Regions from separate parts of the Sphingomonas sp. PvP056 genome, predicted to be linked through region 2. Evidence: riboswitches for the same ligand, from Rfam matches in the RefSeq annotation. Region 2 holds a riboswitch; the other holds the start of a gene.
The links. A riboswitch is a leader RNA that binds a small molecule or an ion and turns the genes downstream of it on or off. The one in region 2 is predicted to bind thiamine pyrophosphate.
Positions count from the first base shown of each region.

Region 1 (15,838 bases), on a different contig from region 2:
GTTCGAACGCCACGCCGCCAGCGGGACGACACTGTTCGTCATCACGCACGATCCGGCGTTGGCAGCGCGGTGCGCCCGGGTCGTCACGCTGGCGGACGGTCGCATCGCCACCGATCGGCCGCGCGCTTGAGCATCGCGTGGCGGCTGGCGCTGCGGGACCTGCGCCGTGGTGGGCGCGGACTGGTTCTGCTGGTGGCGTGCCTGTTCCTCGGGACCGCGGCGCTTGCCGGGATCGGTAGCCTCGCTGCGAGCATGATCGCGGCGCTCGACGCGAATGGCCGACAGATCCTTGGCGGCGACGTCGAGTTCACCGTGTCGCAGCGTCGCGCCACGGTGGCGGAACTCGCGACCTTCGCGCAGGCGGGCCGGGTGTCCGAGACGGTGTCGATGCGCGCGATGATGAGCAGAGGCGAAGGCACCCCCGCGATGCTCGTCGACCTGCGCGGTACGGACGCGGCGTGGCCGCTGGTGGGGCGTTTCCGGCTTGCGACCGGGGCGCTCGCTTCCCGACCGCACGATCGCGAGATCGCGATCGCGGAGGCTGCGGCGGACCGGCTGGGCGTGAAGGCTGGCGATACCGTCCGCATGGGTATGACTCCCTTGCGCGTTGTGGGGATCATCGCGGAGGAACCCGACCGACTTGGCGCGGGGTTCACGCTAGGGCCCCCGGCGCTGGTCGATCTGGCCGGGCTGGACGCAACCGCGCTGGTTCAGCCGGGCAGCCTCTACGAAAGCCACTACCGCATCGCGCTCGCCAAGCCTGCCGATGCCAAGGCGGTACGGGATCGCTTGCTCGCGCTTGTGCCAGACGCAGGATGGTCGGCGCGGACGAGCGACAGCGCGGCGGGCGGTTTGCGGCGCGGTATCGACCAGTTCGGCCAGTTCCTGCTGCTCGTCGGCCTTGCCGCGCTCGCCATCGCGGGCGTCGGCGTGGGGAGCGGGGTGGCCGCCTATCTGGCGGGGAAGACCCGGATCATCGCCACTCTGAAGGTGCTGGGCGCGACCTCGCGGACGATCGCGACGGTGTTCCTTGCGCAGCTCGGCATGGTCGCCGCGGTCGGGATCGGCGGCGGCCTGTTGGTCGGTGCGGCGGTGCCGTGGCTGGTCACGGGGATCGTCGGAGCAGCGCTTCCGGTGCCGCCACGTCTGGCGCTGTATCCCGTGCCGTTAGCGACGGCCGCCTTGCTGGCGCTGCTCGTGGCGCTGTTGTTCGCCTTGCCCGCGCTGGCACGCGCGCGCGATGTGCCCGCGGCGACCTTGCTGCGGGATGCGCTCGGCACCCGCCGCCGACCATCCGCGATCGTGCTGGGGGTGATGGCACTGCTGGTCGCGGCACTAGTTGCGCTCGCGGTTCTCACGGCGTCCAACCGGCTTCTGGCGCTCGGATTCGTCGGGGCGGTGTCGGCATTGATCGTGCTGTTGTGGCTCGTTGGCCTTGCCATCCGGTTCACCGCTGCCAGACTTCCGCGTGCGAGAAGGCCGCTGGTGCGCCTCGCCATCGCCAATCTGCACCGACCCGGCGCGCAGACCGACCGCCTCGTGGTGGCGCTGGGCCTGGGCTTCTCGCTGTTCGTCGCACTGGCGGTCATCGATGCGAGTCTATCCTCTGAGCTGCGCAACGCAGCCCCCGCCAAGGCCCCGCGTTTCTTCGCGATCGACCTGCAACCCGAAGACGCCGCCACTTTCGCTCAAGCCGTCAAGGGCGCAGCCCCCGCCGCGAAGATCGAGGCACTGCCATCGCTGCGCGGGTCGATCGGCGCGTTGCGCGGGCAACGCGTGGCCGACATGAAGACGCTGCCCGAGGGTGCCTGGATCCTGCGCGGGGACCGCACGATCACCTGGTCGGCGACGCTGCCCCCCCGCAACGCCGTCGTCGCCGGCCGGTGGTGGCCTGCCGACTATCGCGGGCCCCCGCTCGTTTCGCTCGAGGACAAGGCGGCGGCGGCGCTTGGCCTGAAGATCGGCGACACGATCACGGTTTCGGTGCTCGGCGTCGATGTGCCCGCGCGGATCGCCGTCTTGCGCAAGATCGACTGGGGTGGGCTTGGGCTCAACTTCGCGATCGTCTTCTCACCGGGCTATATCGAGGAAGCGCCGCATGGCCTGCTCGCCAGCGTCTATGCCGCCCCAGCGCGCGACGGAGCGATCATGCGCAGCGTCGGGACAGCTTTGCCCTCGGTCACGCTGATCCGCGTCGGTGACGTGATCGGCCAGCTTGGCACGGTACTTGGCCAGATCGCTGTGGCGATCCGGGCGGCGGCTGCGGTGACGGTGGCGGCGGGGATCGCGGTGCTGATCGGCGCGGTGTCGGCATCGGCGCGCGCACGGCGGTACGATGCGGTGATCCTCAAGCTGCTCGGCGGCAGCCGACGCCAGGTATTGGGCGCGCAGGCGCTGGAATATGCGATGCTGGCGGCGATCCTGGTAGTGGTCGCGCTGGCGGTCGGAACGGGGGCGGGATGGTATGTCGTGACGCAGGTGTTCTCGATCGCATGGGCACCGCGCTGGGACATCGTTGTGGCGACGCTGGCGATAGCGGTCGCGATCACGCTCGGGATGGGGATCGCGGGCAGTATTCCTGCGCTCCGTGCCAAGCCCGCCGCGGCGCTGCGCGACCTTTGACGGCGCCGTTACTTGCGGCGCCCGCGCCAAACCGCGTTGAGGCCGGCCACTGCGTCATAGGGGATCGCGGCAAATTCACGGGCCCACATCTTGGCTTGCAACCGCTTCGGGCCGCGCGCGACGATCGGCACCGCGCGGGTTGAGAACCCCATCAGGCGGAACAGCATGATAACGCGCGGCTGATGATAGGCATCCGTGCAGGGCTGGATCTTGGCATATCCTCGCTCGCGCCCATGCGCGACCGCCGCGGCGACCGTTTGCAGCGTGTCCCGGCTGGCTTCGTCAAGGATCAGCCGCTCGGCGGACACGACGCCATCGACCATATTGGCCATCACGCGTGCTTCCGACGGGCGATATGTCCCTACCCCGCCCGACAGGAACAGATCCACGCTCGGATCACTTTGCGCAACCGCAGCGGCATAGCCGACGCGGCGCGCGAGCGCCGGGCTGGCGGTGCCGTCGGGACGCACCGCAGCGCCGAAGACGACGACGAGCGTCCGGTTGGCTTTGTCCCGTTGGGTCATGCTGTTCGTTTGGCCTTTCGGGTCAAGATTACGGGCTGATCAGTAAGTCTGTCACCCGGGGGCATAAAGCTCGCGCGGCAGATCTGCAGGAACGCTCACCGCAGGGACAGGGCGCGACGCCGCCTTGGCGAGCCATGCGGTACCGCCGTCGCGGGACCGTGTTGAGCCATCGCTGCGGGTGGCGACACGCCCGTAGACAGGGCGCTCGGTATCCCCGGGCGACCCGCCGAACATCGCGGCGATATTACCGTACGTCGCGGGATCACGGCCATCCAGGCTCAGCCTGTCGTTGAGGTAACAGGCCGTTGCCCAGGCGGTTTCGGGGTCGGGCGTCATCGCGATGATGCGCTTGCCCCAATACATCCGCAGGTTGTTGTGCATCCAGCCGAAACGCAGGAACTGGCGCTGGCAAGCATTCCAGCTTTCATCGCGCGTCTCGCCGCGCAGCATCGCCGTCAGGCTTTCCAGATGGGACCGCGGGTCGCCGGCGTGGTCGGCGAGCGTCGCGCGCGCCCAACCGGCGACACGGTCGTACTGTTCTGGCTTGGCCAGAGCGCGTGCCTGATAATGGAACCACTCGCGCCACCCGAGCAGTTCGTCGGCGAACTTGATGCTGTGGCGTGCCCCGACAGCCGCCCTCTCCACCGCGCGCATCACCTCGCGCGGCCCGAGCACTCCGAAATGGAGATAGGGCGACAAGCCGCTCGCGCCCTCGCGCCGTGTCGCATCGTTGCGGGTCGTGGCGTAACCGGGCAGAACGTCCTGGATCAAGCGCATTAGCCGCGTTTCCGCCGCCGCTCGTCCTGCGGGAAAGGCGGCGCTTGCTGGCAGGCTGTGATCGATATCCAGCTCGGCGATCAATGCGTCGAGGTCGCCCTCCAGCGTATCGGGCACGAACGGCAACGTACCGTCATAGGGCGCGATGTCGGTCGACTCGTCGTCGGCGACAGTCCATGCCGCCCGCTCCGGTTCGTGGCGTCGCAGGAAGCCGGAACGCCCCCCGATCCCCTCGCCCAAAACGGCAGGCGGTACGAGGCACGCGGCGTTGACCGCATAGACCGGGATTTCGATCCGTTCGGCCACCCGCTCCGTCTGCCAGCGCGCGACGAAGGTCGGCTGGTCTTCCAGAACCAGCGCAGCGGCGTCGGTGCCAAGCCTGTAGACCAGCCCTTTCTCGCGATGCCCCGAGCGATCGACGTGCTGGACGCAGGCAAGACCCCGCGCCCGACATCCCGCGGCAAGATCACGGCTGGCACCGAGGATGAAGTGATGCAGCCGGTCCGAAGCATAGGGATAATCCTCCCGCACGCCGTGATAGACGAGCACCGGCAACCCCAGCGCATTGCCGAGCCGGACCGCTGCGTCGATCACCGGATTGTCGCTTGCACGCAGCGCCTGCTGGAGCCAGCACAGGACGTAACGCGCACCTTCCGCGACGGGGCGGTCGTTCATCCCACGAACCCGCGGCAGCTCGCGCCAGTCGGCGAGACCTTCCGGTACCGTAGCGCTCACCATCCCATGCTGCCCGGGACGCCTTTGAACGGCCCTGCAAGGTCGGACGTGATCCAGCCCCCGTAAAATCCGCCGGGCTGGGGGATCACCCGCTCGCCGTCGACCGCGCACAGGTCGAAAGGTGCCGCGTAGAACGCGACATGATCCCGAAGGATCGCGAAGGCAGGAGTGGGGTTCGCATAGCTCCAGCCCACGTCATTGAACGTGTGTCCGGCTATTTGGACATGCCAGTATCGCGCCTCGCCCTTCCATTCGCAGAACGAACGGCGGGTCGACGGACGCAGCAGGCCGGGCGTGATCGCATTCGGCGGGATGTACCAGCTCGGCGGATGGCTCGTCTCGAGCGTGCGCACCGCCGCATTGGTGTCGGCGACGATGATCCCGGCGTGTTCGATATGGATCCGGCGGCGACTTGGCTCGGCAATTGCAGGCCGCGGGTAGCGCCAGACGCTTTCCTGTCCCGGAGCGGGCGTATCGGGCTTGGGCCTCACCGGCTCATCGCCCCTTTTCCGGATTGTCGCGCCAGATCCGTTCGGCAAGCAGAGTCGCAAAACCGAGCCATGCAACGAAGGGGATCCCGACCGCAGCCGCCGGTTTGTCCACCCGCGCGGCCGCGGCGACGTAAGCGGCGCTCGACGCGACCATCGCGCCCGATGCAGCGGCGCTCGCGCCGAGTTGCTTCTCGCGGAAGAACAATTGCGTCCAGCCGCCGACCATCGCGGTGTTGAGCAACCACAATCCGACGGCAGTATTGCGCGCGCTGCCCGAGGGCTGGCGCAACAGCCGATACCCGCCGACAGCCAGCCCGGTCTCGAGCACGGGCCACACCGCTCCGAACGCCGCATCGGGCGGCGTGAAACCGGGCTTGTCGAGCCCGCGATACCATTTGCGGATCCGGGGATGTGAGGGATCGGGCGCGTTGCGCCGCCCGACGACCGCACTCACGCCGAGCACGAGACCAACTGCGCCGAGCGCCAGCAGCGGCGACAGTGCGCCCTTTCCGGCTGCCGTCACAGAGCGCTCAGGTGCATCGGACGACCCGTCCGTGCGGTTTTGATCATATTGCAACAAGTCCGGTTCCTTCGTGCTACCGCCAAACAGCTTGCCGGTCAGGCCGCGCACAGCGGGGCGACTTGCCATACTCAACGCACCATGCAGCAGACGGATGCCAAGCCGACTGTGCGGATTCATCAGTCGCGGAGCGATTTTGGGGACCCCCTGCGCATCCTCGACCATCGGGCGCATCGCGTGCTCATAGGCGGCAAACGCTGCTACGACATCGTCGGACCGTGCCATCTCGGCCGCCAGTACGTAGGCCCCGGTGATCGCCAACGTCGTACCGATCCCCGCGATCGGCGTGGCGCACCACGCGGCATCTCCGGTCAGCACAACCCTGCCTTTCGACCAGCGCGGCATCCGCACCTGACGCAGCACGTCGAAATAGAAATCGTCGGTCGCGTCCATGCCGTCCAGCACGCGCGCGGACTGCCAGCCGGCATCGCTGAACCGCTTGCGCAGCCATGTCTTCTGGCGCTCCTGGCTCCAATCCTGTTCGCCGCCGGGCGGCTGCTGGACCGACAGCATGACCCGTGTCGTGCCGTGGCGATCGGGTCGCAACGACACGCTTCGACCCCCGGGCGCGTTGTACCAACGCCAGAGCCGGTCATCATCCGCCGCGCGCGGAATGGTGAAATAGGCGATCGTCAGGTCCATCCAGCGCGGCGCGTTCTCCTGTGCAAAAACGTGCGCGCGCGTTGCCGAACCCACGCCCTCCGCCACGATGACCGCGTCGTAGCGCTCCGTCCGCCCTCTGGCGAAGGTGACGCAGGCGGCCTCGTCGTCCTCGACGATGGCCGTCACACTGTCGCCGAAGCGGTAAGTCGCCCGCTCCGCCGCGGGTTCGTACAACAGCCGGGCAAGGTCGCCGCGCAGGATCTCCATCTCGGCGGTGGGTCCGTCGCCGTCCTGATCCGCGGTCAGGAATTGCGCAGCGATGTGGCCGTTTGCATCGACCCAAGCCGTGCCTTCCTCCCCGGTGCCCTGTTCCAGAGCGGACTGCTCAAGCCCCATCCGACGAAGCACTTCGCGCCCCGAACCGCGGACGTCGATATTCTGCCCGCCATCACGGAACGCAGGTGCGCGCTCGACCACGGTCACGTCGAAACCGGCGCGGCCAAGCCACCATGCGGCGGTGTTGCCGGCAACGCTGGCACCGGTGATCAGAATACGGCGGGACATGGCATTGCACTCCTCTGCACCGCACAACGGTCGAGCAGCGTTTAGGTCGCCTGATCTTGTGCGCGTCCGCAATCCCCCGCTACCCGGGTCCACCCACCAGCAGAATCGCTAGGCCTCGGTGCCGAAAACCCCGTAATGCTCGCGCCATGCCGCAACTTCGTCTCGCAGGTGCGCAGGGGCCGTCTCTCCGGACAGGACGAGGCTGGCCACGTCGTCCGTCGGGTGCATCAACATCTTCTTCGTCCCGTCGCTGAACCAGACGGGTACGAGCTGATGACACAGGCTGTCGAGAACGGCCCCCGCCATGCCCTTGTCGATCGCACCGCCGCGACTGGTGGTGCGGACGATGATCGACACGCCTTCGAAGCAATTCCGCGGCGCGCGTTCGAAATTGAGCGAGACGAGAAGGCCGGACAGATCCGGACGCGCCTGCTCGGGCATCGCCGCGGTGCGTCTCCAGGCACAGAACCACGTTCGGCAGATCGTGGGCCGCGTCGCATGGATGCCGCACCCCTGTGGCGTGAGGTGCATGCAGGGCGTTTCGCCGGGCTTCCGAAACTCCGGCGTATCCACGGTCAGGACGGTGCAACAGACGGTGCAGTCACCACATACGCGGTCGGGGAGGACCGGCCCGAGCAGGATGGTTTCCAGATTTGCCTCGGTATGCATCGCGCGGGGTTGCCTTGGCTGCCGCGGAAAGACAAGCGCCGTCGGCATGCCGCGGACTGGCCGGCAGGCGCGTTCACGCACGAACGATCCTTGCCGCCATGGGCACGATTATTGGAGCACGCGATGAGCAACCCGACAAAGATATGGGACGGTGAACAGGTTCGGAACTGGCTGACGCGGCGCGTGGCGGCGGCGAAGCTGGACCAGGCGGCAGCGGATCGGCGCGGCTATGAGGCGCGCGACGATTACGACAAGGCCGCCGCCGAGGAATGGGTCTGCAGCAGGCTTCAGGGCGCGGCGGACGTTAACGACCAGCCTGCGTTTGCCAAGCGCATCAAGGACCTCATCGGGCAGGACGACTATCCCGTAACGGGGATATACGACGATGTCCGTTTCGAACGGCATGTGCGTGGCTATCTCCGGAAGCTCGCGAAGATGACCAAGACGAACGAGGGGTTCGAGAACGCCCTGCGCTATCAGTGACCGGGGGGATCGAACCGGGCCGTACCAATCCGGCACAGTGGAATGGGGGCCGGTTCCGCGCAGTGTGGAACCGGCAGCGCAGGTCGGCGTTAGCGTGCGGGATTGGTTAACTCGTTCTTCAGGAAGCAGAACATGGTACGCAGGACTTACGGATCGGCTTTGTCCAAAAGGGCTGCACAGGCTCCGCGGCGGCTCAATGACGATCCGCGCGCTGGTCTCACGCCGCTCGAACTGACGATGCTGGACAAGTCGCTCAAGGTCGCAGGCTAACTACGGCTTTTGGTGGCGCGGCGATCCGCTAGCTAGTCCGTCTGTCAGACGATGGATGAAGCAGGCCCCGCCCGCCGCCACTCGCGATATCCCGCAATAGCAAGTCCGATCATCGCCGCATATAATCCTGCGGTCAGCGTCAGCCCCTTAAAGGCGAACATCGCAACGTAGGCGACATCGACGACGATCCATAGCAGCCAGTTTTCGCGATGACGTCGCGCAGTCCAATATTGCGCGACAAGGCTGAAGCTGCTGAGTGTGGCGTCGATCCACGGCAGTGCGGCGTCTGTATGGTGGCTGGTGAACCACCCGATCGCGATCGCACCGATCGCCCCGGCACTCAGCCCCATCAGCGCGTGCGATCGCTTCAGCGGCACCACGACGACCGCCCCCGTATCGCGCTTGCCGCGCGTCCAAACCAGCCAACCATACAGGATGCCGACGGCGAACACCGCCTGCAGCGCCATGTCGGCGTAGAGGCGCACGTCGAGGAACAGCTTGAAATACAAGCCGCAGGCGACGAGGTTCAGCGGCCAGCACAACAGATTGCGCCGTGCGGTCAGCCAGATCGCCAGGAAGCTGACGACGACCGCAACGATCTCCAGCGTCGACATCAACCGTTCGCCGCCGTGCCGACCTGCGCCAGGAAATCCTGGCCGGGTGCGGACAGGAACCATTGGGCATGGCCGATAGCATACGCGTCCCAGGCATGCATCGCGGCCGCAGGATCCCCCAAGACGCCTGCGAAATACGCGATCTCGGACAGGGCGAATTCGATATGCACCAGCGGCAGCAGTCGAACGACTGTCTCGATCTCGGCGCAGCTCAAGGGCCGGATCGTCACATAGCCCGCGATCAACGACAGCGCCGCCGCCGGATCGGCGATGGCATCATCGTCGTCACCCAGTCGCAGCCATTCCACCGCCGTCCGCTCGATCGCGGTGGCGAGGTCGTGCAGCGCGCAAGTCCGGTCGGACAATCCGAAGTCGAACACCGTCGCAACCGTGCCGTCCGCAGCCCAGAGCAGATTGGACGGATGCCAATCGTTATGCGTCCAAAGCGAAGGCTGATCGGCAAGGCGCGCCGCCAGCCCTCCCGCCAGTGCTTCGAAAAGCAGCTCCAGTTCCTTCCGCCACGGCAAGGTGGCGAGGAAAGCCGCCAGCGTGGGGCGTGCCGCGACATAGGCCTCTGCCGCCGCCATCGGATCGCTCGCCGGCAGGATGGTGAAGCTCGCGACCAGTGGCTGCACCGTGCGCACCGGCGCGTCGAACCCGCGGGACGCCTGATGTACCTGGGCAAGCGCGACACCCGCCGCGTGTGCGTGGACATAGGAGAGGAACGGGGTCCAGGAGGGCCTGTCCCGATACAGGTCGGCCCCGGCCGCGCGGCGCTGAAGCTCGAAGGTCCCCTCGCCCATCGAAAGGGTGCTGGCACCGTCCGTCGTCCGCACGATTTCGGGCAGCGATATTCCGGCCGCCGCGAGATGCGACACGAACGCATGTTCCTGAGACAGCTCCGCCGCCGACCGCACGTGGCGATCATGCCGTTTCAGCAGGAACTGCCCGCGCGTCGTATCGATCAGCGTCGCCGCGGAAAACGGCCGCGGCGAATGCCACAGCAATCGCTCGATACGGCCCGCCGCCGGAAAGCGGGCAAGGACCGCGTCGGCCTCGCCCACCTCGATCATGGGCCAGGCGGGCGTCTCCAACGCGGTGCCCATGCCGTGCACCAGATGCCCGGTGGACGCGGGTGCGGCCTTGGCCATGCTCAGAAGCTACGCGACACGGTCGCGATGACCGCCGCACCGCTGCCGATGTAATAGGCGGGCGCATAGCCCGAAATGACAATGCCGCCGCGCCCTACTACATCGCGCGCGTTGGTGCTGACCGCCTGCACCCCCGCCAGGACGTCCGGATTGGTCACGTTGATCGCGTTGACGCGCAGATCCGTCCGTTTCCCGTCGATCCAGTCGGCCAGATGGAGGCCGACCGACAGGTCGAGCGTCGCATAGCCCGCGATCCGCTCGTCGTTCATGAACGTCGCATATTGGGGTCCGAGATACTTACCCGCGATGCTGCCGAACAAATGCCCGTCATCATAGGTGCCGCCCGCGCCGAACTGGACGCTCGGGCTGGACACCGCATGCTTGCCGCGCGTGGGGAGGAAATCCCCGCCAACCGGCAGATCATCGTCGATCCGCGCGTGCAGATACTCGCCCGAAAGATAGACGCTGACGCCCTTCGCCGGGCGATAATCGATTTCCGCATCGACTCCGTACGTTGTCTGCCCCCCGGCGTTGAGCGTCGAATTGACCTGCGCGCCGCCAACGTCGATCACCGTGGCCAGTTGCCGGTTGCGGAACTTGTAGTGGAAGGCAGTCGCCGATGCGGACAGATTGGGCCCGATGTAGCGATAGCCAAGCTCCTGCGAGACCGAATATTCGTTCTTCAGCGCGTTCGTCCCGCGGGTAGAAACCACGCCGCCGTCATAGCTGTCGTAGAGCGTGAATTCGTTGGGCGTCCGGAAATTGGTCGTGATGTTGGCGAAGATCTGCTGGCGATCGCTCAACGCACAATGGACCGCGGCGCGCGGCAAGGCCGCAAAGCTGTCCTTGCGGACCCGCGTTTGCGGCCCGGGGAGATAGTTGCGACCATTGCGCAGCAGGTTGACGCCCTTGAAACCGGCGTCGAGCGTCAGGCGCGGGGTGAGCGCGATACTGTCGGCGAGGAAGAACCCCTTCGTCACCGTGACGGTCCGCTGGTTCTCATAAGCGAGCAGGCGGCCATCCGCAGTCTGGATCGCCCTGTCGCGGTATCCCCATCGGTCGGTCGGGTTCCCGTCCGGATCGACCGTCGTGTAGGTTTGCGTGACCCGGTCCGTGCCGTAATCGAACCACAGGCCGCCCGTGATCCGGTGGATCCCCGCCTGCAACGTCAGCTTGGTGACATTGCCGGTGCGCATCTGGTCGCCGGTGTAATTGCCGAGCACCGTCGCGACGCCATCCACCGCGCCTGGCAGAACGATCGGCTGCGTCAGTTCCTCATTGCCGAGGAAGTTGCCCGTCGTGGCAAGCTGCGTGCCGTACGGCGAATTGCCGTAGCCGAACTGCAAATAGGTCGTGCTGTCGAGCGTCAGCCGGTCGTTCAGTTTGAGATGCACCGGAGCCGACGCATAGAGGTTGCGGAACGGGGCCCGGTACAGCCGCCAGTAATTGGTGTTTCCCGCGGTGTAGCGCGCATCATAGTTGAACCCGCGACCTTGCGCCTGCCAGTCCGCGAGCGTCGGGCTGGGATAGCTCGACGCATTGGCATTGTTGTACGACAGCGCCAGGCTGGCGCGGTTGCCGTCGCCCCAGTCGCGCAACAGCTTCGCGTCGACATGCCGGCGCGTGTCGAAGCCAGCCCCCCGCCAATTGTCCGCGCGCGTGTACGAATAGGACACGAACGCCTTCACGCCCGTCCGCCCGATCTCGCCCGTATCGACCCGCGCGAACACCCGCCGCGCATCGTACGAGCCGAGCGACACGTCGAGCAGTGCTTGCGGCGCGGCCTTGGGGTCGTCGAGCGTCAGCGACAGTAGCCCGCCTGCCCCGCCCACGGTCGGGGAATCAATGTCCACCGACCCTTGCGCCAGGGTGATCGTGCGCAGGTTGCCCGGATCGGCGAATTGCGACGGATAAGCGTAATAATAGCCGATATCGTTCTGCGGCGCGCCTTCCATCAGGACGCCGATCTGATCCTGCCCCAGCCCGCGCAGCGTCAGGCTCGAACTCGTCGACAGGCCGTACGGGTCACTCGACGCCACGTTTGCACCCGGCAACAGGTTGACGAGCTGGAACGCGTTGAGCGTCGGCGCCTGCTTGACGATGAAGTCGGCGGAAATTTCACTCACCGCCTTGGGCGCGGTCTGGTCGGGCAACAGTCCTTCGGGATCGCGGTGTCCGGTGACGCGAATGTCCGCGGTGTCTTCGGTGGTCTGTTGTGCCCATGCAGATGCCGGCACCGTCAGAAACACCGCCGTCAGCACCAACGCCGCGCGCCGGCTCCTCAACCCATCATACGAAATCATTGCCGGCATTGTCTTACGTCCACTCCACACGGAAGGACGACGGACACTCCGCCAACCCTCCCTACGCCGGTATCAGCCGGATCAGGTTCAGCGGGTCATGGGCTGCAGCCCACCTCTCAGCCGCGCGTCAGCGGCCCCCCGGGGATAGCGCCCTCTAGGCGATCCGATCGCGCGTGCAAACAGGGATTGATGGCCCCACGGTCGCCCCTCTCCGAGCCGGCCCGGACGTTGGCCGGTTAGGCGTGGTGATGAAGCCGTTGTGGTCCACCGTCTCGGATGACGACAACACGACAGCTGGCGCTGGCATTATTCGCGCAGAGCAGGCGTCTCTTGCAGATTAAGACGTTGCAGGCGGCAAAGGTTGTTGCAATACCTTGGTCAAGATCAGTCGATCGCCAAACAGGGCGGCACGAACACTTCAGGGAGAGCATGATGAAACGCATAGCAGCAGCGTTGTTGATGGCCGGTATTTCGGCCTTCCCGCTTGGTGCGCAGACAGTTGCGCCGTCCATTTCCGAAGACTTCAAGCCGTCATCGCTCAACCAACCCGGACAGCAATACCCGCAGGTGAACTCGCAAGGCTATGCGCGTTTCCGGATCGTCGCGCCGGAGGCTACAGCCGTGAGGGTCAGCCTCGGGTTGGGCGGACGCGGCGGTACCGTTCTTGCCAAGGCACCCGATGGCACCTGGATCGGCACGTCGGAAGGTCCGCTCGACGAAGGGTTTCATTATTACCACGTCACCGTGGATGGCGGCACGTTCAACGACCCGGGTGCGCTGAACTTCTATGGATCGACCCGCTGGGAAAGCGGGATCGAGATACCGGCGCATGATGCCGATTTCTACGCGCTGAAGGACGTGCCGCATGGGCGTGTCGAGCAGATCCTGTTCCCGTCGCCGAGTACGGGCACGCCACGCCGGGCCTTGGTCTACACGCCCCCCGGTTACGGGGACAAGCCGCAGACCCGCTACCCCGTCTTGTACCTCCAGCACGGCTGGGGCGAAGACGAGACCGCATGGAGCAACCAGGGCCATGCAAACCTGATCATGGACAATCTGGTTGCGGAGAAAAAGTCGCTGCCCTTCATCATCGTGATGACCTACGGCATGACGAACGAGATCAAGCCCGGCAGCCCCGGCGGCCTTGCGAGCTTCGACATCGGGCCCTTCCAGACGGTGCTGCTGAACGAACTGGTTCCGTATGTCGACCGCACCTACCGGACCGTTGCCGATGCGCGACATCGGGCGATGGCGGGCCTGTCGATGGGCGGCTTCGAGACGAAGCTGATCGCGCCCAAGAACCTCGACACGTTCGCCTATATCGGCCTGCTGAGCGGCGGCACGGTCGGGATGGACGACGTCGGCGCAACGCCGGGGTTCAAGGACAAGGTGAAGTTGGTGTTCGTCAGCTTCGGCAGTCGTGAACTCGAAGGCAACCGCCCGCCCGCGCCCGGCGGCGCCCCCCGCCCCGATCCGCGCGCGAATGCGGCAGCGATCAAGGCCGCCGGGATCAACAGTGCGTTCTACGTTTCGCCCAACACGGCGCACGAGTTCCTGACCTGGCGTCGCAGCTTGCACGAAATGGCCCCGCTGCTGTTCCGGGATTGAGGGTTCACGCGCCACGCTGGTCGGTGGCGTTGCGATTGGGGTGCCCCCTCTTCTTGCCCCTCCCCTTCAGGGGAGGGGTCGGGGGTGGGGCGGTGCCTCGCAGAGAAGTAGGTTCTGCTGGACTGCCCCACCCCAACCCCTCCCCCGAGGGGAGGGGCTTTAATTGCGGTTGGCGTGATCCCCTCCCCTTCAGGGGAGGGGTCGGGGGTGGGGCGGTGCCTCGCAGAGAACTCGGTTCTGCTGGACTTCCCCACCCCAACCCTCCCCCGAGGGGGAGGGGCTTTAGGTACGCCAGATCCCGCCCCCGCATTCTCCCCGCAAGGACCCCGCAATCTCTTCGGGCGTGCCAAAGGCGTAGCGGCTCGGTACCATGCCCCATGCAGCGCCCACGAACGACGATCCGCCAACTCAGCTACTTCGTCGCGCTCGCCGAGGCCGGAAGCTTCACGCGTGCCGCCGAGCGGATGGGGGTGTCCCAGCCATCGCTCTCGCAACAGATCCGCGCACTGGAGACGATCCTCGGTGCACCGCTGTTCGAGCGCGGTGGTCCCGCGATCCTCACGCCGCTTGGGCGTGAACTGCTGGAGCGGGCGCGGCGGATCCTGTTCGATCTGGTCGACCTGGAAGACGTCCGTGCGGCGTCGGCCGACGCGCTGGTCGGCACGATCCGGCTGGGCGTGTCGCCGACGCTCGGCGCCTATCTGCTCCCCGGCTTGGTCGCGCGTCTGCACCGCGAACATCCGACGCTGCGGATCCATGTGCGCGAAGGGCTTCCGTCCGCATTGACGGCGGGACTCACGGCCGGGGATCACGACCTGATCCTCGCGCAGTTACCCGTTGCAGGGCGCGGCTTCCACAGCGAGCGCTTGTTCCGCGAGCCGCTGTATCTGGCGATGGCCGCCGATCATCCGTTCAGCCAGAAGACGTCCGTGACCGTCGGCGATCTGGCGGGGCAAAACCTCCTGACGCTCGTCGCGGACTATCGCCTGGCGCAACAGGTCGCCGTGATTGCCGAAGAGGTCGGCGCGGTCGTGCTCAACGATTATGAAGGCACCAGCCTCGACGCGATCCGGCAGATGGCCGGAATGGGCATGGGTCTCGCGCTGCTGCCGAACCTGTACGTCCGCCAGGAAATCCGCGACGGCGATGACGTGGTCGTGCGCCCCTTCGAGGGCGGGCGCCCGTATCGCGAGATCGGCCTGCTGTGGCGTACGGGTGCCGGTCGGGCACCCGCCTATAGGTTGATCGCCGAAATGTTGCGTGCGGTCGTCCGATAGGTATATCCTATCGGAAGTATAGCTTACCCATTCTTGCGCCAATGGCCCGCCGGAACGATCCTGTGTCCGGGGTCAGTTAGGACGGACGATGGACGTGGCAGGAAAACGGATCGGTTGGCGTGAAGCGGCGGGGTGGCTGGCGGAGATCGTCGGGCCCGACATGCCCTATCTGCGGCTTGCAATGGTCTATGGCCTTGCGATCAGCCTGTTGTCGCTGGCGACCCCGATCTCGGTCCAGTTGCTGATCAACAGCGTCGCCAACACCGCCCTGCCCGCCCCGCTCTGGACGCTGGCCGGGCTGCTCCTGCTGCTGCTGCTGTTCGTCGCCGGGCTGAGCGCGCTCCGCTTCTGGATCATGGCGCTGTTCGAGCGGCGCTTCTTCGCGCGGGTGGTCGCCGAGATCACGCAGCGCGCGGTCCATGCGCAGAACCCGTTCTTCGCTGACCAGAATCGCGGTGACCTGTTCAACCGCTATTTCGATCTGGTCGTGGTGCAGAAGGCGATCCCGAGCCTGGTGATCGGCGGCTTCACGATCCTGCTGCAATCCGCGGTCGGGTTGGTGATTAC
Region 1 covers NZ_JBEPST010000005.1:148,222-164,059, forward strand. The annotation lists gene ABIC17_RS13565 (ABC transporter ATP-binding protein) at 1-130, shown strand, start outside; gene ABIC17_RS13570 (ABC transporter permease) at 127-2,622, shown strand; gene ABIC17_RS13575 (YdcF family protein) at 2,631-3,146, opposite strand; gene ABIC17_RS13580 (deoxyribodipyrimidine photo-lyase) at 3,198-4,598, opposite strand; gene ABIC17_RS13585 (DUF427 domain-containing protein) at 4,655-5,149, opposite strand; gene ABIC17_RS13590 (tryptophan-rich sensory protein) at 5,154-6,896, opposite strand; gene ABIC17_RS13595 (YkgJ family cysteine cluster protein) at 7,005-7,565, opposite strand; gene ABIC17_RS13600 (hypothetical protein) at 7,689-8,048, shown strand; gene ABIC17_RS13605 (hypothetical protein) at 8,181-8,318, shown strand; gene pnuC (nicotinamide riboside transporter PnuC) at 8,363-8,932, opposite strand; gene ABIC17_RS13615 (phosphotransferase) at 8,932-10,083, opposite strand; gene ABIC17_RS13620 (TonB-dependent receptor) at 10,086-12,395, opposite strand; TPP riboswitch at 12,428-12,537, opposite strand; gene ABIC17_RS13625 (alpha/beta hydrolase-fold protein) at 12,819-13,994, shown strand; gene ABIC17_RS13630 (hydrogen peroxide-inducible genes activator) at 14,372-15,271, shown strand; gene ABIC17_RS13635 (ABC transporter transmembrane domain-containing protein) at 15,366-15,838, shown strand, end outside.
Region 1: it holds a riboswitch for thiamine pyrophosphate, as region 2 does, so the genes downstream of both, ABIC17_RS13620 (TonB-dependent receptor) here and thiC (phosphomethylpyrimidine synthase ThiC) in region 2, are expected to answer to the same signal.

Region 2 (15,838 bases):
ATCAACGCGGTCAACGTGGAGGATACGCTCAAATACCTCCCCAGCCTCGTCGTCCGCAAACGCCATATCGGCGACACGCAGGCCCCGCTTGCGACGCGCACCTCGGGGCTCGGGTCGAGCGCGCGGAGCCTGATCTATGCCGATGGCGCGTTGCTGTCGGCGCTGATCGGGAACAACAACACCTCCGCCAGCCCGCGCTGGGGGATGGTCAGCCCCGAGGAGATCGCGCGGATCGACGTGCTCTACGGTCCGTTCTCGGCGGCCTATGCGGGAAACTCGATCGGCGCGGTCGTCAACATCACGACGCGCCTGCCCGACCGGCTCGAGGGGACGCTGAGCGCGGGCACCAGCCTCCAGACGTTCGACCTGTACGGCGTCAAGGCGACGCTCCCCGCACGGCAGATCGCGGCGACGTTGGGGGACCGGTTCGGACGGCTGTCGCTGTTCGGCAGCGTGACGCATACCGACAGCCGAAGCCAGCCAACGACCTATGTCACCGCAGCCACCAACCCGGCGGGGACGACCGGCGGGGTCGCCGACCGCAACCGCACCGGCGCCGCGATCCGCGTGCTCGGGAGCGGCGGGATCGAGCAGCAGGCGCAGGACAACATCAAGCTCAAGGCGGCGTTCGACGTCTCGCCGGCACTGCGGCTGAGTTATGTCGGCGGGCTGTTCCGCAACGATACCGACTCGTCCGCCGAGACCTACCTCAGCGCGACCGCGAGTGGCGCCCCCGTCTATACCGGCGCGTTCTCGAGTGGCGTCTATCGCTATGACCAGCGCCACTGGTCGCACGCGTTGTCCGCGACCGGAAAGGACGGGCGGTTCGACTGGCAAGTGATCGGGACGCTGTACGACTTCGCCAAGGATACGCAGCGTAGCCCCACCGGGGCGCTGCCCGCAGCGTTTGCCGGGGGGGCGGGGAACATCACGCGGCTGGATGGCACGGGGTGGGAAACGTTCGACGCCAAGGGCGCGTGGCGCTCCGATGCTGCGGCGACGCATACGGTGAGCGCGGGGGTGCATTGGGATCGCTACACCGTGAACAGCAACCGCTATGCCACCACCGACTGGATCGCCGGGCCGCAGGGCGCGCTCAACCAGGCGTCGCGGGGGAAGACACGGACCGCTGCGGTGTGGGCGCAGGATGCGGTGCGGATCGCCGATCCGCTGACGCTGACGGTGGGTGGGCGCTATGAGGACTGGCGTGCGTATGACGGGTTCAATTTCTCAAGCACGCCTGCGCTGTCGGTTGCCCAGCCGGTCCGCACCGCGACGGGCTTCTCGCCCAAGGCGTCGCTCGCTTTTGTCCCGGCGCAGCATTGGACGGTGCGTGCGTCGTTCGGCAAGGCGTATCGCTTCCCGACGGTCGGCGAACTCTACCAGGCGGTGACGACGGCGGCGGTGCTGACCGTGCCCGATCCTACGCTCCGCCCGGAGCGCGCGCTGTCCGAGGAACTTGCGATCGAGCGGCGCGATGCGGGGGGCGAGATCCGGCTGGCGCTGTTCAACGAATCGATCGAGGATGCGTTGATCTCGCAGTCCGCGCCGTTGGTGGCGGGGTCGGCGGTTGCCTATACCTATGTCCAGAACGTCGACCGGACCCGCGCACGCGGGGTCGAGCTGGCGGGGACGCGGTCCGACTTTCCGGTACGCGGCGTCGATCTGTCGGGGAGCGTGACCTATACCGAGGCGACGACACGCGCGAACCGCGCCTTCCCCGCCGCGGTCGGCAAGCTGCTCCCGTCGGTGCCCCGCTGGAAGGCGAGCGCGGTGGCGACGTGGCGACCGACTCCCGGCGTCGCGTTGACCACCGCGGCGCGCTACGCCAGCCGCAATTATGCGACGCTCGACAATAGCGACACGGTCGGGAACACCTACATGGGCTTCTACCGCTACTTCGTGGTCGATGCCCGCGCGCGGTTCGACGTGACGCCACGCTACGCCTTCGCGGTCGGCGTGGATAACCTCAACAACGCGAGATACTTCCTCTTCCACCCCTTCCCGCAGCGCACGATCAGCGCGGAAGTGACGGCACGGCTATGAGCGTCCAGGCATCCGGAACCCGGTGGTACAACAGCGTCTGGCGCTGGCATTTCTATGCCGGGCTGGTGTGCATCCCGTTCGTGCTGTGGCTCGCGCTGACCGGATCGCTCTATCTGTGGCGACCGCAGGTGGAGGCGTGGATCGACCAGCGGTTCGACCATCTCGCGACCGCCGCGCCCGCACAGTCGCCGGACGCGCAGGTCGCTGCCGCCTTGCGCGCGGTGCCGGGGTCGGCGTTGCGCAAGTACGTGCTGCCCGACGCGCCGGGTCACGCGGTGCGCGTCATCGTCGGGCGCGCGGGCGTGGACAGCCGGGTCTATGTCGATCCGGCGACGCTGCGGGTGCTTCAGGTCGTGCGTGAGGATGCGCGGCTGTTCCCGCTGCTGTCGCGGTTGCACGGGACGCTGCTGGCGGGGACCATCGGCAGCTATATCGTCGAGATTGCCGCGTGCTGGGCGGTGACGATGCTGCTGACCGGGCTGTATCTGTGGTGGCCGCGGGGCGCGCGCGGGCTTGGCGGGGTGCTGTATCCGCGGCTCGGGGGCGGCAAGCGGCGGTTCTGGCGCGACCTGCATGCGACGACCGGGGTGTGGGTCTCGGTGTTCGCGCTCGGGCTGATCCTGACCGGACTGCCGTGGGCGAAGGGTTGGGGGAGCTATCTGGTCGAGGTCCGCGCGCTGACGGGGACGAGCAAGGGGCCGGTCGACTGGACGATCGGGGGCAAGCCGCCGATCGCACCGCCCAGCGCGGACCCGCACGCCGGGCACGCCGGAATGGCCGGGATGCCGATGCAGGCGGGTGCCCCTGCCCCGCTGCCGGCGGGCGCGTTGTCGCGGGTCGTGGCGGCGGCGCGGCCGCTCGGGATCGCGGCGCCGGTGCTGGTCGCGCCGCCCAAGACGCCGGGGGGCGCGTGGTCGGTGAGTTCGGACTCGGCGAACCGACCGCAGCGCTCGGACGCGCAAGTCGACGGCGCGACGGGGCGGGTGATCGGGCGGAGCGGCTTTGCGCAGCGGCACTGGATCGACCGGGTGATCGGGTACGGCATCGCGGTCCATGAAGGCGCGCTGTTCGGGCTCGCCAACCAGATCGCGGGGACGCTGGTGGCGGCAATGCTCGCGCTGCTCGCGGGATCGGGCGCGGTGCTGTGGTGGCGCAGGCGACCGGTCGGGCTGCTCGGCGCGCCGCTCCCGCTGACGCGGCCGCGGTTCGGGCCGGTGCTGGTCGCCGCGATCGTGGTGCTGGCGATCTATATGCCGCTGTTCGGGGGGACCTTGCTGTTGGTGCTGGCGGTGGAACGGCTGGTGTTGCGACGGATCGGCGGATCACGGCGCTGGTTGGGGCTGGCGCGCGCGTAACGCGCGAAGATCGTCAAGGTCGCACAGGACGGCCACGCGCGGGCGCTGCCGCAGGGCAGCTCAGGCGCGCCGCAGCCGCAGCCCGCGCCACGCGGCATAGCCGACGAGCAGCACCACCAGCGCTTGCGCCGCGAGGACCGACGGCTCCCCGCCGGTTGGCGCAAGCCCATGTAATATCGGTATTTTCTGGAACGACTGCACCACCAGCACGACCATGTCGAGCCATTGTGCGAGCAGCGCGGGGATGAGATACGCCCACTGCCACCGTCCGGCCAGACGCCGACCGTACAACGCATAGACTGCGACCGCGAGCAGCAGCAGCGAGACGACGCCGAAGACGAACGGTGGCCCGATCGGCTTGGGCGGAAAGAGGAAGCCGGTCACGCTGGTCAGGATCGTGAAGACGAGGAAGACGGTGTTGGCGGTCTTCCACCAGCGTCCGGTCGTCAACGCGCCGAAGAACACCAGTCCCGCGGCGATCGCGACGAGGCTGATCGCGGTGTGGAGCGCGGTGAAGGCTGTTAGCGACAGACCCAACATCATGGTGATTCCCCCCGGAACTGGGCGGAGCATAGCATGGGACGCACCGCCGGGAGAGTCGTTTCGGCAACGGATCGTTTTGGGGGACGAGGTGCCTTTTTGGCTGAAGGTTCCGTAGTTTGCCGCTCCCTCAGCGGGTGGATTTGACGGCCTTGGGGTTGCTCCACGTCACGTTGATGGCGCGTAACCGGTAGCGCCCCGGCGGCAGCATCAGGGCGACGTCTTCCTTGGGTCTGATCGCCACACGATCCATCGGAACCGACGTGGCCGGCTCGTCCAGCGGGCGGGCCTCGATCACCCGCCAGCCGACCGACGGACGCAAGGCGGCGGGTACGCTGACCGGCCGGTCTCCCGCCTTCTCGCGCCATACGGGACGCCCTCGGTCGAAGCGGGCCGGCGGGTGGTCGACGACCAGATCGAACGACCCGGGCGGCTGATCGGCCGGAAGGACAGCGAGACGGTCTGCCTCGCCGCCGCCGCGACAGTCGGTCTGGCTGATCGTCAACGGATCGATGCCCGTCTTTTGCTTGAGGAGCGCCGCCATCCACTTCGAACCGTCGGCGCGTGGAACCTCAAGTACGTGCTGATATCCGACATGGACCAGAAGCTTCGTGCCGGGGTGCTCCTTCAGGAACGCCGCCAGGTTGGCGGCTTGTTCCTCCTCTCGTACGGCGATTCGTTGCGCAAGCGTCGCGCCTGACGGCAACCCGTCGTTGGGATTGGCCTCGTAGGAAACGAGCCGGTAGCCCAACGCCTTGGCGCGTCGGCCCATTCTGCCGAATGCCGCTTCGCCGAGGTAGAAACCATCATCATCGTCGAAATACGGCAGGTCCGGCTGCCGGACAAACGGGGAGCGATACTGTTTCGGCGTGGTTGGCGGATCGTTTTGCAGTGCTTCCAGCGCGAGCGCATCATACCCGAGCGGTCGCAGTCGCGCCGCCAGCATTGTCGTGAATCCACGCCCCTCCGACCGTTCGTGACTTTCGTTGACGATGACGATCGATGTCTGCCGCGCACGTCGCGCGATTTCATCGAGGACATCGGCCGTCGGCATCAGCGCTGCGCAGTGCGTTGCCGCGTAGTTCTTGCTGCTCGACGCGATGAGATCTTCGCGCCCGAACATGCTCAGGGTCTGCGTCGCACGGTTCGAGGCGAGCGGATGATCCGGATCGATTTCTGCAAGGTTGGCTAGCTTCATCGCCAACAGGCCCGACAGGCTTTCAGCAGATCTGGTCTCATATGCGTTATCGAATGCGATGCCTTTGTCGGGACCGTTCGCGGCAGCGCCAGCGGACACCACGAGCGCGGCAGAAGTGGCCAAGGCAAATGCGGGACGGATGACGGCAATACGCCGAACTGTGAGCATTCGGAAAGATACCAGACCCTTCCCCCGCGTTACAGCGCTTCTGTCCGGTCTCCGTCACCAGCGCGACTTCGTTCGGCAGACGCGGGGGACGGTGCTATGCCGCTGACGACATAGGCTGGTCGGCGATCAGTTTTGCCAGCACTGCCTCCAGATCCGCGCGCGCATAGGGCTTCCGGAGCATCGGCCGATCGTACAGGTCCGTGCGATCTCCAAGATCACCATAGCCGGTCGAGAACGCGAACGGGATGCTGCGCCGGATCAGCATATCGGCGACCGGGTAACTCTTTTCTCCGCCCAGGTTGACGTCGAGCATGGCTGCATCGAAGCTTTCTCCAACGAGGATTGCGGCGGCCTCGGCAACGCTGGCTGCGGCGCAGACCGCGGAACAGCCGAGATCCTCCAGCGCCATCTCGATTTGCATCAGGACGAGCATCTCATCCTCGACCACGAGGATCCTGCGACCGGCGAGAAGGCCGGTCATTCTTCCGTCTCTGTCGAAACCGGTATCTCGATCGTGCACGTCACGCCGGCGGGCAGATAGTCGAGCGTCACCGCGCCGCCGAGCTCGTGCGCCAGGCCGCGCTCGATGACCCATGATCCGAACCCCTTGTGCGTCGGCGGCGGCACCGGTGGTCCGTCGCTCTCCCGCCATTGCAGTACGACCCGATCCTTCGCCGCCGACGACATGGTCCAGTCGATCGCGATCTTGCCCGCATCGTTCGAGAAGGCACCGTATTTGACGGCGTTGGTGGCAAGCTCGTGGAGGGCGATCGCTACCGAGAGCGCGGTCTTGGGCGACAGATGCACATTGTCGCCGACGATCGTGAACCGCTCGGTGCGGCCCGTGACGACCTTGAACGGGTGCAGGGTCGTATCGACCAGCTCGTGAAGACCAGCGCCCTCCCAATTGGTGTTGGTCAGCAGGTCGTGCGACCGCGACAGGGCAAGGATGCGCGACTCGATCGCTTCACGGATCGCGGCGGGTTCGGCCGGCCGGCGGAGCGCCTGAGTGACGATCGACTGGACCGTCGACAAGGTGTTCTTGACCCGATGATTGAGCTCGTCGATCAGCATCTTGCACCGAGCGTTGTCTTGGCGGTGGTTCGTTAGATCGACCAGCGACACGAAATGCTGAACGACCGTACCGCCGTCGTCGCAAACCGGGCTGACGAACATCGACGCCCAGAACTCGCTGCCGTCCTTGCGCCTGTAGTGTATCTCCGGCTCGTGATCGCACTCTCCGCGGAATGCCGATTCGACGGTCGTCATCGTTTCCGGGTCGACTCCCACGGCGAGCAAGGACTGAAAGCTTTTGGCGAGCACTTCCTCCAGCGCATAGCCCGTCAGCTTCAGGAAGGCGTCATTTGCGAAGATGACCGGGTGGCCGGGCTCCACATCCGTAAAGACCATCGGCATTCGGGTCTTCTGGGCAGCCACGACGAACGGGCCAAGTTCCCGGCGGAACGTGTCGACTTCTGCCTCACCCTCTTTCTGGGCGGCTGACTTTGCCGTTATATCCACCGCGATTTTCCTTGTTCTGGCGCAGCTTACTCGATTTTCCTCGTTCCTCCTAAGGATAGTTTCAAGGGTGTAACGATGCCGTTATTGGCGCTTCCTTTGTGTCGGTCGCGCTTTTGGAAGGTTTGATTGCCATGAGGCCAAATGGTCTTGTCGCGGGAGCGTCAGAGCCGGACGCTGCCTACCCTTGCGTTGCCGCGCAGAGCAACGGCCTATCGCGCCTGGGACTCCGGGGCTCCTGCTTTCACAGGAGCCCGCAGAAGTCTTGTACAAGGCCGGGGCGACGGACGGGCGCGCTTACTCCGCCGGCAGGTAAATCTCCCCGCCCTTCTCCCGGAAGGTTTCACTCATCGCTGCCATGCCGGCCTCGGCATCGGCATGCGTCGTGCCCTTGGCGAACGCCGCGCGCTCAGCGTCGACCGCCTGCCCCGCGCCCGCCGCGAGAAAGCCGTCCGCCGGGCCGTTCTGCTTCGCCGCGAAGTCGCGCACTTCCTGCGTGATCTTCATCGAGCAGAATTTCGGTCCGCACATCGAGCAGAAATGCGCGGTCTTGGCGCCTTCTGCGGGGAGCGTCTGGTCGTGATACTGCTCGGCGGTGTCCGGATCGAGCGACAGGTTGAACTGGTCGCGCCAGCGGAAGTCGAAGCGCGCACGCGACAAGGCGTCGTCGCGCATCTTGGCCGCCGGGTGGCCCTTCGCGAGATCGGCAGCGTGCGCGGCGAGCTTGTAGGTCACCACGCCGACCTTGACGTCGTCGCGATCCGGCAAGCCGAGATGCTCCTTGGGCGTGACGTAACAAAGCATCGCGGTGCCGTACCAGCCGATCATCGCCGCGCCGATCCCGCTGGTGATATGGTCATAGCCCGGCGCAATATCGGTGGTGAGCGGCCCCAAGGTGTAGAACGGCGCCTCGCCGCACACTTCGAGCTGCTTTTCCATATTCTCCTTGATCTTGTGCATCGGCACATGGCCGGGGCCCTCGATCATCACCTGGACGTCGCTCTTCCACGCGCGGTGGGTGAGTTCGCCCAAGGTGTAGAGCTCGCTGAACTGCGCTTCGTCATTGGCGTCGGCGATCGAGCCGGGGCGGAGACCATCACCGAGCGAATACGCGATGTCATACGCCTGCATGATCTCGGTGATCTCGTCGAAGCGTTCGTAGAGGAAGCTCTCCTTGTGGTGCGCGAGGCACCATTTCGCCATGATCGAGCCGCCGCGCGAGACGATCCCGGTGACGCGCTTCGCGGTCATCGGGATATAGGCGAGCCGCACGCCCGCGTGGATCGTGAAATAATCGACGCCCTGCTCGGCCTGTTCGATCAGCGTGTCGCGGAAGATCTCCCACGTCAGGTCCTCGGCGACGCCGCCGACCTTTTCGAGCGCCTGGTAGATCGGCACGGTGCCGATCGGGACGGGGCTGTTGCGCAGGATCCATTCGCGCGTGTCGTGGATGTTGCGGCCCGTCGACAAGTCCATCACCGTGTCCGCGCCCCAGCGGATCGACCAGACCATCTTGTCGACTTCCGCCGCGACGTTCGATGCGACCGCGGAGTTGCCGATGTTGGCGTTGATCTTGACGAGGAAGTTGCGCCCGATCGCCATCGGCTCGGATTCGGGGTGGTTGACGTTGTTGGGGATGATCGCACGGCCGCGCGCGATTTCGTCGCGGACGAATTCTGGGGTGACGTAATCGGGGATCGACGCGCCGAACGATTCACCGTCGCGGATCAGTTTCTCCTTCGCCGCCGCGCGACCGAGATTCTCGCGGATCGCGACATATTCCATCTCGGGGGTGATGATGCCGCGGCGTGCGTAATGCATCTGGCTGACGTTCGCGCCTGCCTTGGCGCGCAAGGGGCGCTTGATGACGTTGGGGTACTGCGGAACGCCCGCCGAGCGATCGGGGCCGGTGAGGCCATTGTCCTCGGGGCGGATCTCGCGTGCGTCATAGGATTCGACGTCGCCGCGCGCGAGAATCCAGTCGCGGCGGAGCTGCGGGAGCCCCATGTTGATGTCGATCTGCGCGCGGGGGTCGGTGTAGGGGCCGGACGTGTCGTAGACCCGGAGCGGTGGTTCCAACGCGGACGGATCGAGCATGATCTCGCGCATCGCGACGCCCGCGCCGGGGATGTTGGCGCTGGGGACATGGATCTTGCGGCTGCCACGGATTGCTCCAGTGGTGACGCCAATTTCGGTGCGGGCAAGTATGTCGGCCATTGTGTCGCTCCTCAAATCGGACGAGCGACAACGGAACCCGGGCGTGGACACCGCTCCCTCCCTCCGCCCGTGCTAACGGGATCAGGTTCAAACGGGTCGTAGCTTCAGCTACCTCTCAGCTGCTCTGGCGCAGCCCCCCGGGGAATATTGGTATGTGTACGCGCTCGTTCGCGCGTTGAAAAGAGGCCTCAGCTGGCGGCGCTGGTCTTGATCGTGCCGTTGATGCCCGCCGGGAAGAAGCCCCCGCCGACGACCGCGTTGCGGTTGAGATAGACCACGTTGAGCACCTGCCCCGGCGTGCGGCTGAAGGTGATGCCATTGGCGTCGGTCGGCACCAGGTTGGCGGTGGTGCCATCGCCAATCCCCTGATCGAGATCGCTCGACCCGTCGAGGCTGTCGCGCGCGTCGCTGATCGCGTTCGCGCTGGCGCGCAAGGACGGCGTCGCGATCCCCTTGCTGTACAGGACGGTGCGGATCAGTCCGGCGTGATATGCCTCGGTTGCGAGGATGCCGGCGGCGGCGTCGATCAGCAGGCTCTGCGCGATCAGCGGCGCGGCCCCCTTATAGGCGGTGACGCCGACGTCTTCGAAGATGAACGCCGCGAGCAGGAAATTCTCGTCGCTGGCATAGGGGTCGAACGTGCCGGTCGCGCCGACGAGGCCCGCCGCGCGCGCCGCCGCGGTGAACGCGCCGTTCGCGCCGCCGTCGATGTTGATCGCAGGTTGCGCGACGACCGACGTGCCCAGGACCGAGCGCAGGAAGGCGACGTGCGCGACTTCGTCCGCGGCGATCTCACGCGCATATTCGCGCACGATCGGATCGGTGAAGGTGACAGCGCGCCCGCCGGTTACCGACCCTGGTGTACCCGTGCCGGTCAGCAGTGCAGCGGGAAGCCCCGCGCCCGTCACTGCGAAGCTGTAGAATTGCGCCTCGAGATATTCGAGGTTGAGCGCGAAGTTGAACGTGTCCTGGTCTTTCAGCACGTCGGTCGACGCGGGACTGGGGGTCGCGGTCGCGGTTCCGGTCGGCGTGGGGGTCGGGGTGATCGTGCTGTCCTGGTTGGTCGCCCCGCAGGCGGCAAGCAACGCGCCGCCGCCGACCGCGACCGAGGCGGCCCCGGCGCTGCGGAGGAACTGGCGACGGGCGTCGCGGCGGCGATCGCTCGCGTCGATCGCTTGCAGGAGAAGGTCGCTATCGATCACTGGAAACACTCCGGTACGGGCGCGAAAAAGGAAGAAAGCATCGTGCGGGCGTCAGTTGGTGGCGCTGGTGGCGATCGAGCCGTTGACGCCATTGGGGAAGAAGCCCCCCTTCGCGACCGGCAAGGTGCTGAGATACAGGATGTTGAGCACGTTGCCCGTGGCGCGGCCGAACGCGAGGCCATCCTGCGCGGTCGGCACGATGTTGGACGCGGTCAGACCGTTGAGCGCGGGCGCCTGGCTGTTCGCGATCGTCACCGGGGAAATGCCCTGGTCGAAGTCGCTGACCCCGTCGAGCGCGTCGCGCGTGTTCGAGATCGCATCCGCATTGGTGCGCAGGCTCGGGGTCGTCAGACCCTTGGTGTAGAGCACCGTGCGGATGATCGACGCATGATACGCCTCCGCCGCGAGGATGCCGGCGGCTGCCTCGAGATAGACCTTGCTGGTCAGCAGCGACGATGCGCCGCGATAGGCGGTCACGCCGACGTCCTCGAACAGGAACGCCGCCTGGAGGAACGCCTCGTCGCTCGCATAGGGGTCGAAGGCTGCCCCCGCCGCGACGATCTTGGCGGCCTGCGCGGCGACGCTGAACGCGCTGGTCGCGGTCGAGCCGATGTCGATCGCGGGCTGCGCGACCGCTGCGGTGCCGAGCTGTGCGCGGAGGAAGGTGACGTGCGCAATCTCGTCCTGCGCGATCTCACGCGCATATTGCGCGACGACCGGATCGGTGAAGGTGACTTGCCGCCCGCCGCTGACCGCGCCCTGCGTGGTCGTGCTCGCGCTGCCCGGGGTGAGCAGCGCGTTGGGGAGGCCGGTGCCGAAGGCGGCGAAGGAATAGAATTGCGCCTCGAGATATTCGAGGTTGAGCGCGAAGTTGAGGATCGCGGCGTCGTTGTTGCTCGCCTGCGCAAACGCGTTGCTGCCGACCGCCACTGCGGTCGCGCCGACGGCGGCGATCGCACCCGCGCCCAGCGCGGTGCGGAAGAACTCGCGGCGTTCGCTGCGGCGTTCTGCTCGCGAATCAAGCCGTTCGATCAGCTGTTGGTCGGTATCGGTCATCGCAGCGAAGCCTTCATCCTGGAAACACGCCAAGCGTTCGGGCTTGCGTGGCACCGTGCGGCGCGCGACGCAAGCCACGAATGGCGCTCCGGCGCGACGGTTGGTCGCGCCGGAGGAGTCGCTGCGGGGATCGTCGGCTTAGAAGGTGTAGGCGACGCCGGCTGCGCCGACCCACTGATTGCGCGAGCCCGCGATCCGCACGATCGGGGCATCCGCGAAGCTGCCGAGCGTGCGCGAATAGGTGCCGCCCGCGACGACCTTGAAGCCGTGGAGCAAGTCGCCGGTCAGCGAATAGGTCGCCAGACCGCCGACCGAATAGTTCTTCCAGCCCTTGCCGGTGCTGTAGGTCGGCAGGCCACTGGCGAGGCTCTGCGCCGGCGTGATGCTGAAGTAGGTCGCACCATAACCGCTCTCGACATATTGCGCGGTGCCGAACAGCGCGACCGCGGCCTTGCGGCTGAGCGGGGTCAGATAGTTGATCGACGGCTGCAGGATGCTCGACTTGTGGACGTTGTTGACGTCGTGGCGCATGCTCAGCGAGACCGAGAGCTTGTCGTACGGGCTGGTGATGACGCCGGTCTTGCCCAGGCCGACATAGCCGCCGAGTTCGATCGCGGTGCCGGTCTTGCCGAGCGCGCGAACACGGCGGTCATCGATGACGCTCGGGGCCTGGCGATCGAAGTTGACCACGCCGATCGGGCCGAACTGGATGTCCCAGCGCTGGCCGGGCTGGTTGCGCGCGAGATCGAGGCTGGCGCGGTTGCCGATGACCGAGAAGTTGAAACCCTTGACCGTACCGATCACGACGGGTGCCGGAACGACGCGATAGTCGTTCGACCCGTCATAATCCGGCAGATATGCCGCGCCGATGCCGACCGTGACCGTGTCCTTGTTGAAATCGTCCGCGATCTGGTTGTTGTCGGCGGGGATCGGTGCCGCATCCTGCGCGAAAGCGGGCGCTGCGGTGGCGAGCAACAGGACGGTTGCAGCGGCGAAGATGGAACGATGAGTCACGGGCGGCTCCGGAATACTGGAAGTGGGGCAAGACGAGGATCGGATACGAAACGCGTATTGTGTCGGGCGCGTAACGCGATGCCTTATGTTTGTTTCCGTGCGATCGGGGTCAGAGCAGATATCGCATCCGCACCTGTTGCCGATCTGCATCACTCGACAGCGTGAAGCGGGCGGCGGCGAAGCGCGGCGGACCGAAAGTCACCGACGGATTGCGCGAGAAACCAAAGCCTTCGCGCGGAATTCCGGCGAATGTGTCGAGCTTGTGATTGTTGTTCTCGTCATGGATCACCGCGACCGCATAATTACCGTGCGGCAGGCCGTCGAAATGGATGCTGGTCATGGTGGCGGGGATCGAGCGGGTGGTCGCGCGGGCATCGTCGACGCAGGCGGGGAAATTGTCGGGGTCGGCGGTCAGGCAGACGCGGACCATCCCCTTGGCCGAGCGCATGTGCGAGACATCGACCGCGAGCTCACTGGTCCCGACCGCCCCCGGCAAGACCGTGAGCAGCACTGCCCCGGCGACCGCGGTCGACGCCAGCTTTCGCATGTTCGCGCGCAAAATTCCCGACGCCGCGGTCGGTGCCGCAGACGCGGTCCCAGAAACGGAAGTAGAGGCCATAATTCCCTCGGTACAGTTCATGGTGTCGCTGATGATGGCTCGCAGTGATGAGCCACTGCCCCAATGGACCCCGCCACATGAACGCAGGAAACATTTCCCACCCCATGTGGTTGGTGACCCCCATAACCGTCATGATCGTGAGCACCAACCCAAGTGCGCCGACATGAATTGGAATCACGAAGACCAGTAGCGGAATTATCACAGCGCCGCTGATCGCCTCGATCGGATGGAACGCCATCGCCGCCCAGGCGGTCGGCGGGCGGCTTTCGTGATGCGTCGCATGCGCCAGCTTGAACGCGCGCGGCTCGTGCATCCAGCGATGCGTCCAGTAGAACCACGTGTCGTGCGCGACGAGGTAGAGCAGCACCGATAGCGGGAGATACCAGAGCGGATAGGCGTGGAGGTCCTGATAGACCAATGTCCAGCCGTGGTTCTGCCAGCCCCAGGCGATCACGCCCGCAGGAATGCCGTAGATCGCGGCGGAGACGATGCTCCACCAGATCTCGCGGCGAATCTGCGGGTTCATGCCGCGATAGAGGCCGGGATAGCGCAACCGTGTCGCCGCCGCGAACGCGCCTGACACGATCAGGTAGCGCACCGCGACGATCAACGACATGACCAGCGCGGACGCGAGAATGGCTAGAACGATCGACATGGCGGCTTCTATAGCGGTCGTGGGGGCTTCGACCTAGCCAAGATCGTTCGATCCCGAATCCCAACCTCTTCCCCGGCGAAGGCCGGGGCCCAGGGGTGGAACACCGGGATGCAAGCCGCTGCCCTCTCTACCGCGACCTCCGCGACTGGGCCCCGGCCTTCGCCGGGGAAGCGCGAGAGAGAGAGAGAGAGAGAGAGAGAGAGAGAGAGAGAGAGAGAGAAAGAAGTGGCGGTGCCATTCCCGGCCGCCGTTTCAGCAAGCGGGCACCCGGCCGGACGGAAGCCCCCTCAACGTTACGCTTCCCCGGCGAAGGCCGGGGCCCAGGAGTGGAACGCCGGGTTGCAAGCGACTGCCCTCGCTACCGCGGCCATCTCTACTGGGCCCCGGCCTTCGCCGGGGAAGCGCGGGAGTGGCTGTGCCCGCACCCGTTCCTTCGATGCGATCCCCGCTTGCGCGCGGTACAGGATCGGTTACCCGCTGATGTATGGCGACCACATTCCACTGCGACATTGCGATCGTCGGCGCTGGCCTTGCGGGCGGTCTGATCGCGCTCGCGCTCAAGCGGCGGCATCCGGCGCTCGACGTCCGGCTGATCGATTCAGCGGCCACGGTCGGGGGGAATCATCTCTGGTCGTTCTTCGCGAGCGATATCGACGAAGCGGATCGCTGGATCGTCGCGCCGCTGATCAGTTACGGCTGGCGCAGTTACGACGTCGCCTTTCCCGGGCATGAGCGCCACATCACCGCGCCTTATTATTCGATCGAGTCGGAACGGCTGGATACGCTGGTCCGCGTCGCCCTGCCCGATGCCGGGTTGATGCTGGGGCGCGCCGTCCAGGACGTCAGCGCGATCACCGTCGAGTTCGTCGACGGCGACCGGATCGAGGCCAAGGGCGTGATCGATGCGCGCGGTGCGGGCGACCTGTCGCAGCTCGATTGCGGCTGGCAGAAATTCGTCGGGCGCGAACTGCGGTTGAGCGAGCCGCATGACGACCCGCGCCCGATGGTGATGGACGCGCGCGTGCCGCAATTCGACGGGTATCGCTTCGTCTATTGCCTGCCGTTTGCTGCAACGCGGATGTTCGTCGAGGATACCTATTACAGCGACACCCCCGATCTCGACCAGGCACTGGTGGCGGATCGGCTGCACGAGTACGTCGCCGCGCGCGGATGGCAGGTCGAACAGGCCGCGCGCGAGGAAGCGGGCGTGCTGCCCGTGACGATGGGGGGCGATTTCGAGGGATACTGGCGCTCGACCGGGACCGGCAATGCCAAGGCGGGGATGCGCGCGGGGCTGTTCCACCCGACGACGGGCTATTCGCTGCCCGATGCGGTGCGCACCGCATCGCTGATCGCGCGGACTCGCGACCTCTCGGGCGCGGGGCTGCGCGACCTGACCCACGGGTTCGCGCGCGCGACGTGGCAGCACCGCGGCTTCTATCGTATGCTCGACAAGATGCTGTTCCGCGCCGCCGAGCCCGAGGAACGCTACCGTGTGCTCGAACGCTTCTACCGGCTCGATCCACAATTGGTGCGCCGTTTCTATGCAGGACAATCGACGATGATGGACAAGGCCCGGATCCTGACCGGCAAGCCGCCGGTGCCGATCGGCCGCGCGTTGCAGGCGATCGGGGTGTTGCCCGCCGCGCGAACGGAGCGACCGGCATGAGCACCAGTCCCGCCGCCAACAGCGCGCCTGCGCGCACGACGGATGCGCGGACCGCGATCGTCATCGGTGCCGGGTTCGGCGGGCTCGCGCTCGCGATCCGGCTGCAATCGGCAGGCGTCGAGACGACGATCGTCGAGGCGCGCGACAAGCCGGGCGGGCGCGCATACGTATGGGAGAAGGACGGCTTCACCTTCGACGCGGGGCCGACCGTGATCACCGATCCGCCGTGTTTGCAGGAACTGTGGGCGCTGACCGGGCGCGACATGGCGGACGACGTGACGCTTGCGCCGGTGTCGCCCTTCTACCGGCTCAACTGGCCCGACGGGGTCAATTTCGATTATTCGAACGACGAGCCGTCGCTCAATGCCGAGATCGCCAAGCTCAATCCCGAAGACGTCGCGGGTTACGCCAAGTTCCTGGAATATGCGGCGGGTGTGTATGAGGAGGGCTATCGCAAGCTCGGCCATGTCGCGTTCCTCGACTTCGCGTCGATGATCAAGGCGGCACCTGCGCTGGCGAAGTATCAGGCGTGGCGGTCGGTCTATTCGATCGTGTCGTCTTATGTGAAGGACGAGCATCTC
Region 2 covers NZ_JBEPST010000001.1:202,801-218,638, reverse strand. The annotation lists gene ABIC17_RS01120 (TonB-dependent receptor) at 1-2,046, shown strand, start outside; gene ABIC17_RS01115 (PepSY-associated TM helix domain-containing protein) at 2,043-3,401, shown strand; gene ABIC17_RS01110 (hypothetical protein) at 3,462-3,944, opposite strand; gene ABIC17_RS01105 (hypothetical protein) at 4,072-5,262, opposite strand; gene ABIC17_RS01100 (response regulator) at 5,402-5,788, opposite strand; gene ABIC17_RS01095 (HWE histidine kinase domain-containing protein) at 5,785-6,828, opposite strand; gene thiC (phosphomethylpyrimidine synthase ThiC) at 7,123-9,042, opposite strand; TPP riboswitch at 9,084-9,192, opposite strand; gene ABIC17_RS01085 (ferritin-like domain-containing protein) at 9,231-10,244, opposite strand; gene ABIC17_RS01080 (ferritin-like domain-containing protein) at 10,296-11,300, opposite strand; gene ABIC17_RS01075 (MipA/OmpV family protein) at 11,439-12,314, opposite strand; gene ABIC17_RS01070 (DUF2141 domain-containing protein) at 12,424-12,861, opposite strand; gene ABIC17_RS01065 (sterol desaturase family protein) at 12,785-13,588, opposite strand; gene crtY (lycopene beta-cyclase CrtY) at 14,073-15,257, shown strand; gene ABIC17_RS01055 (phytoene desaturase) at 15,254-15,838, shown strand, end outside.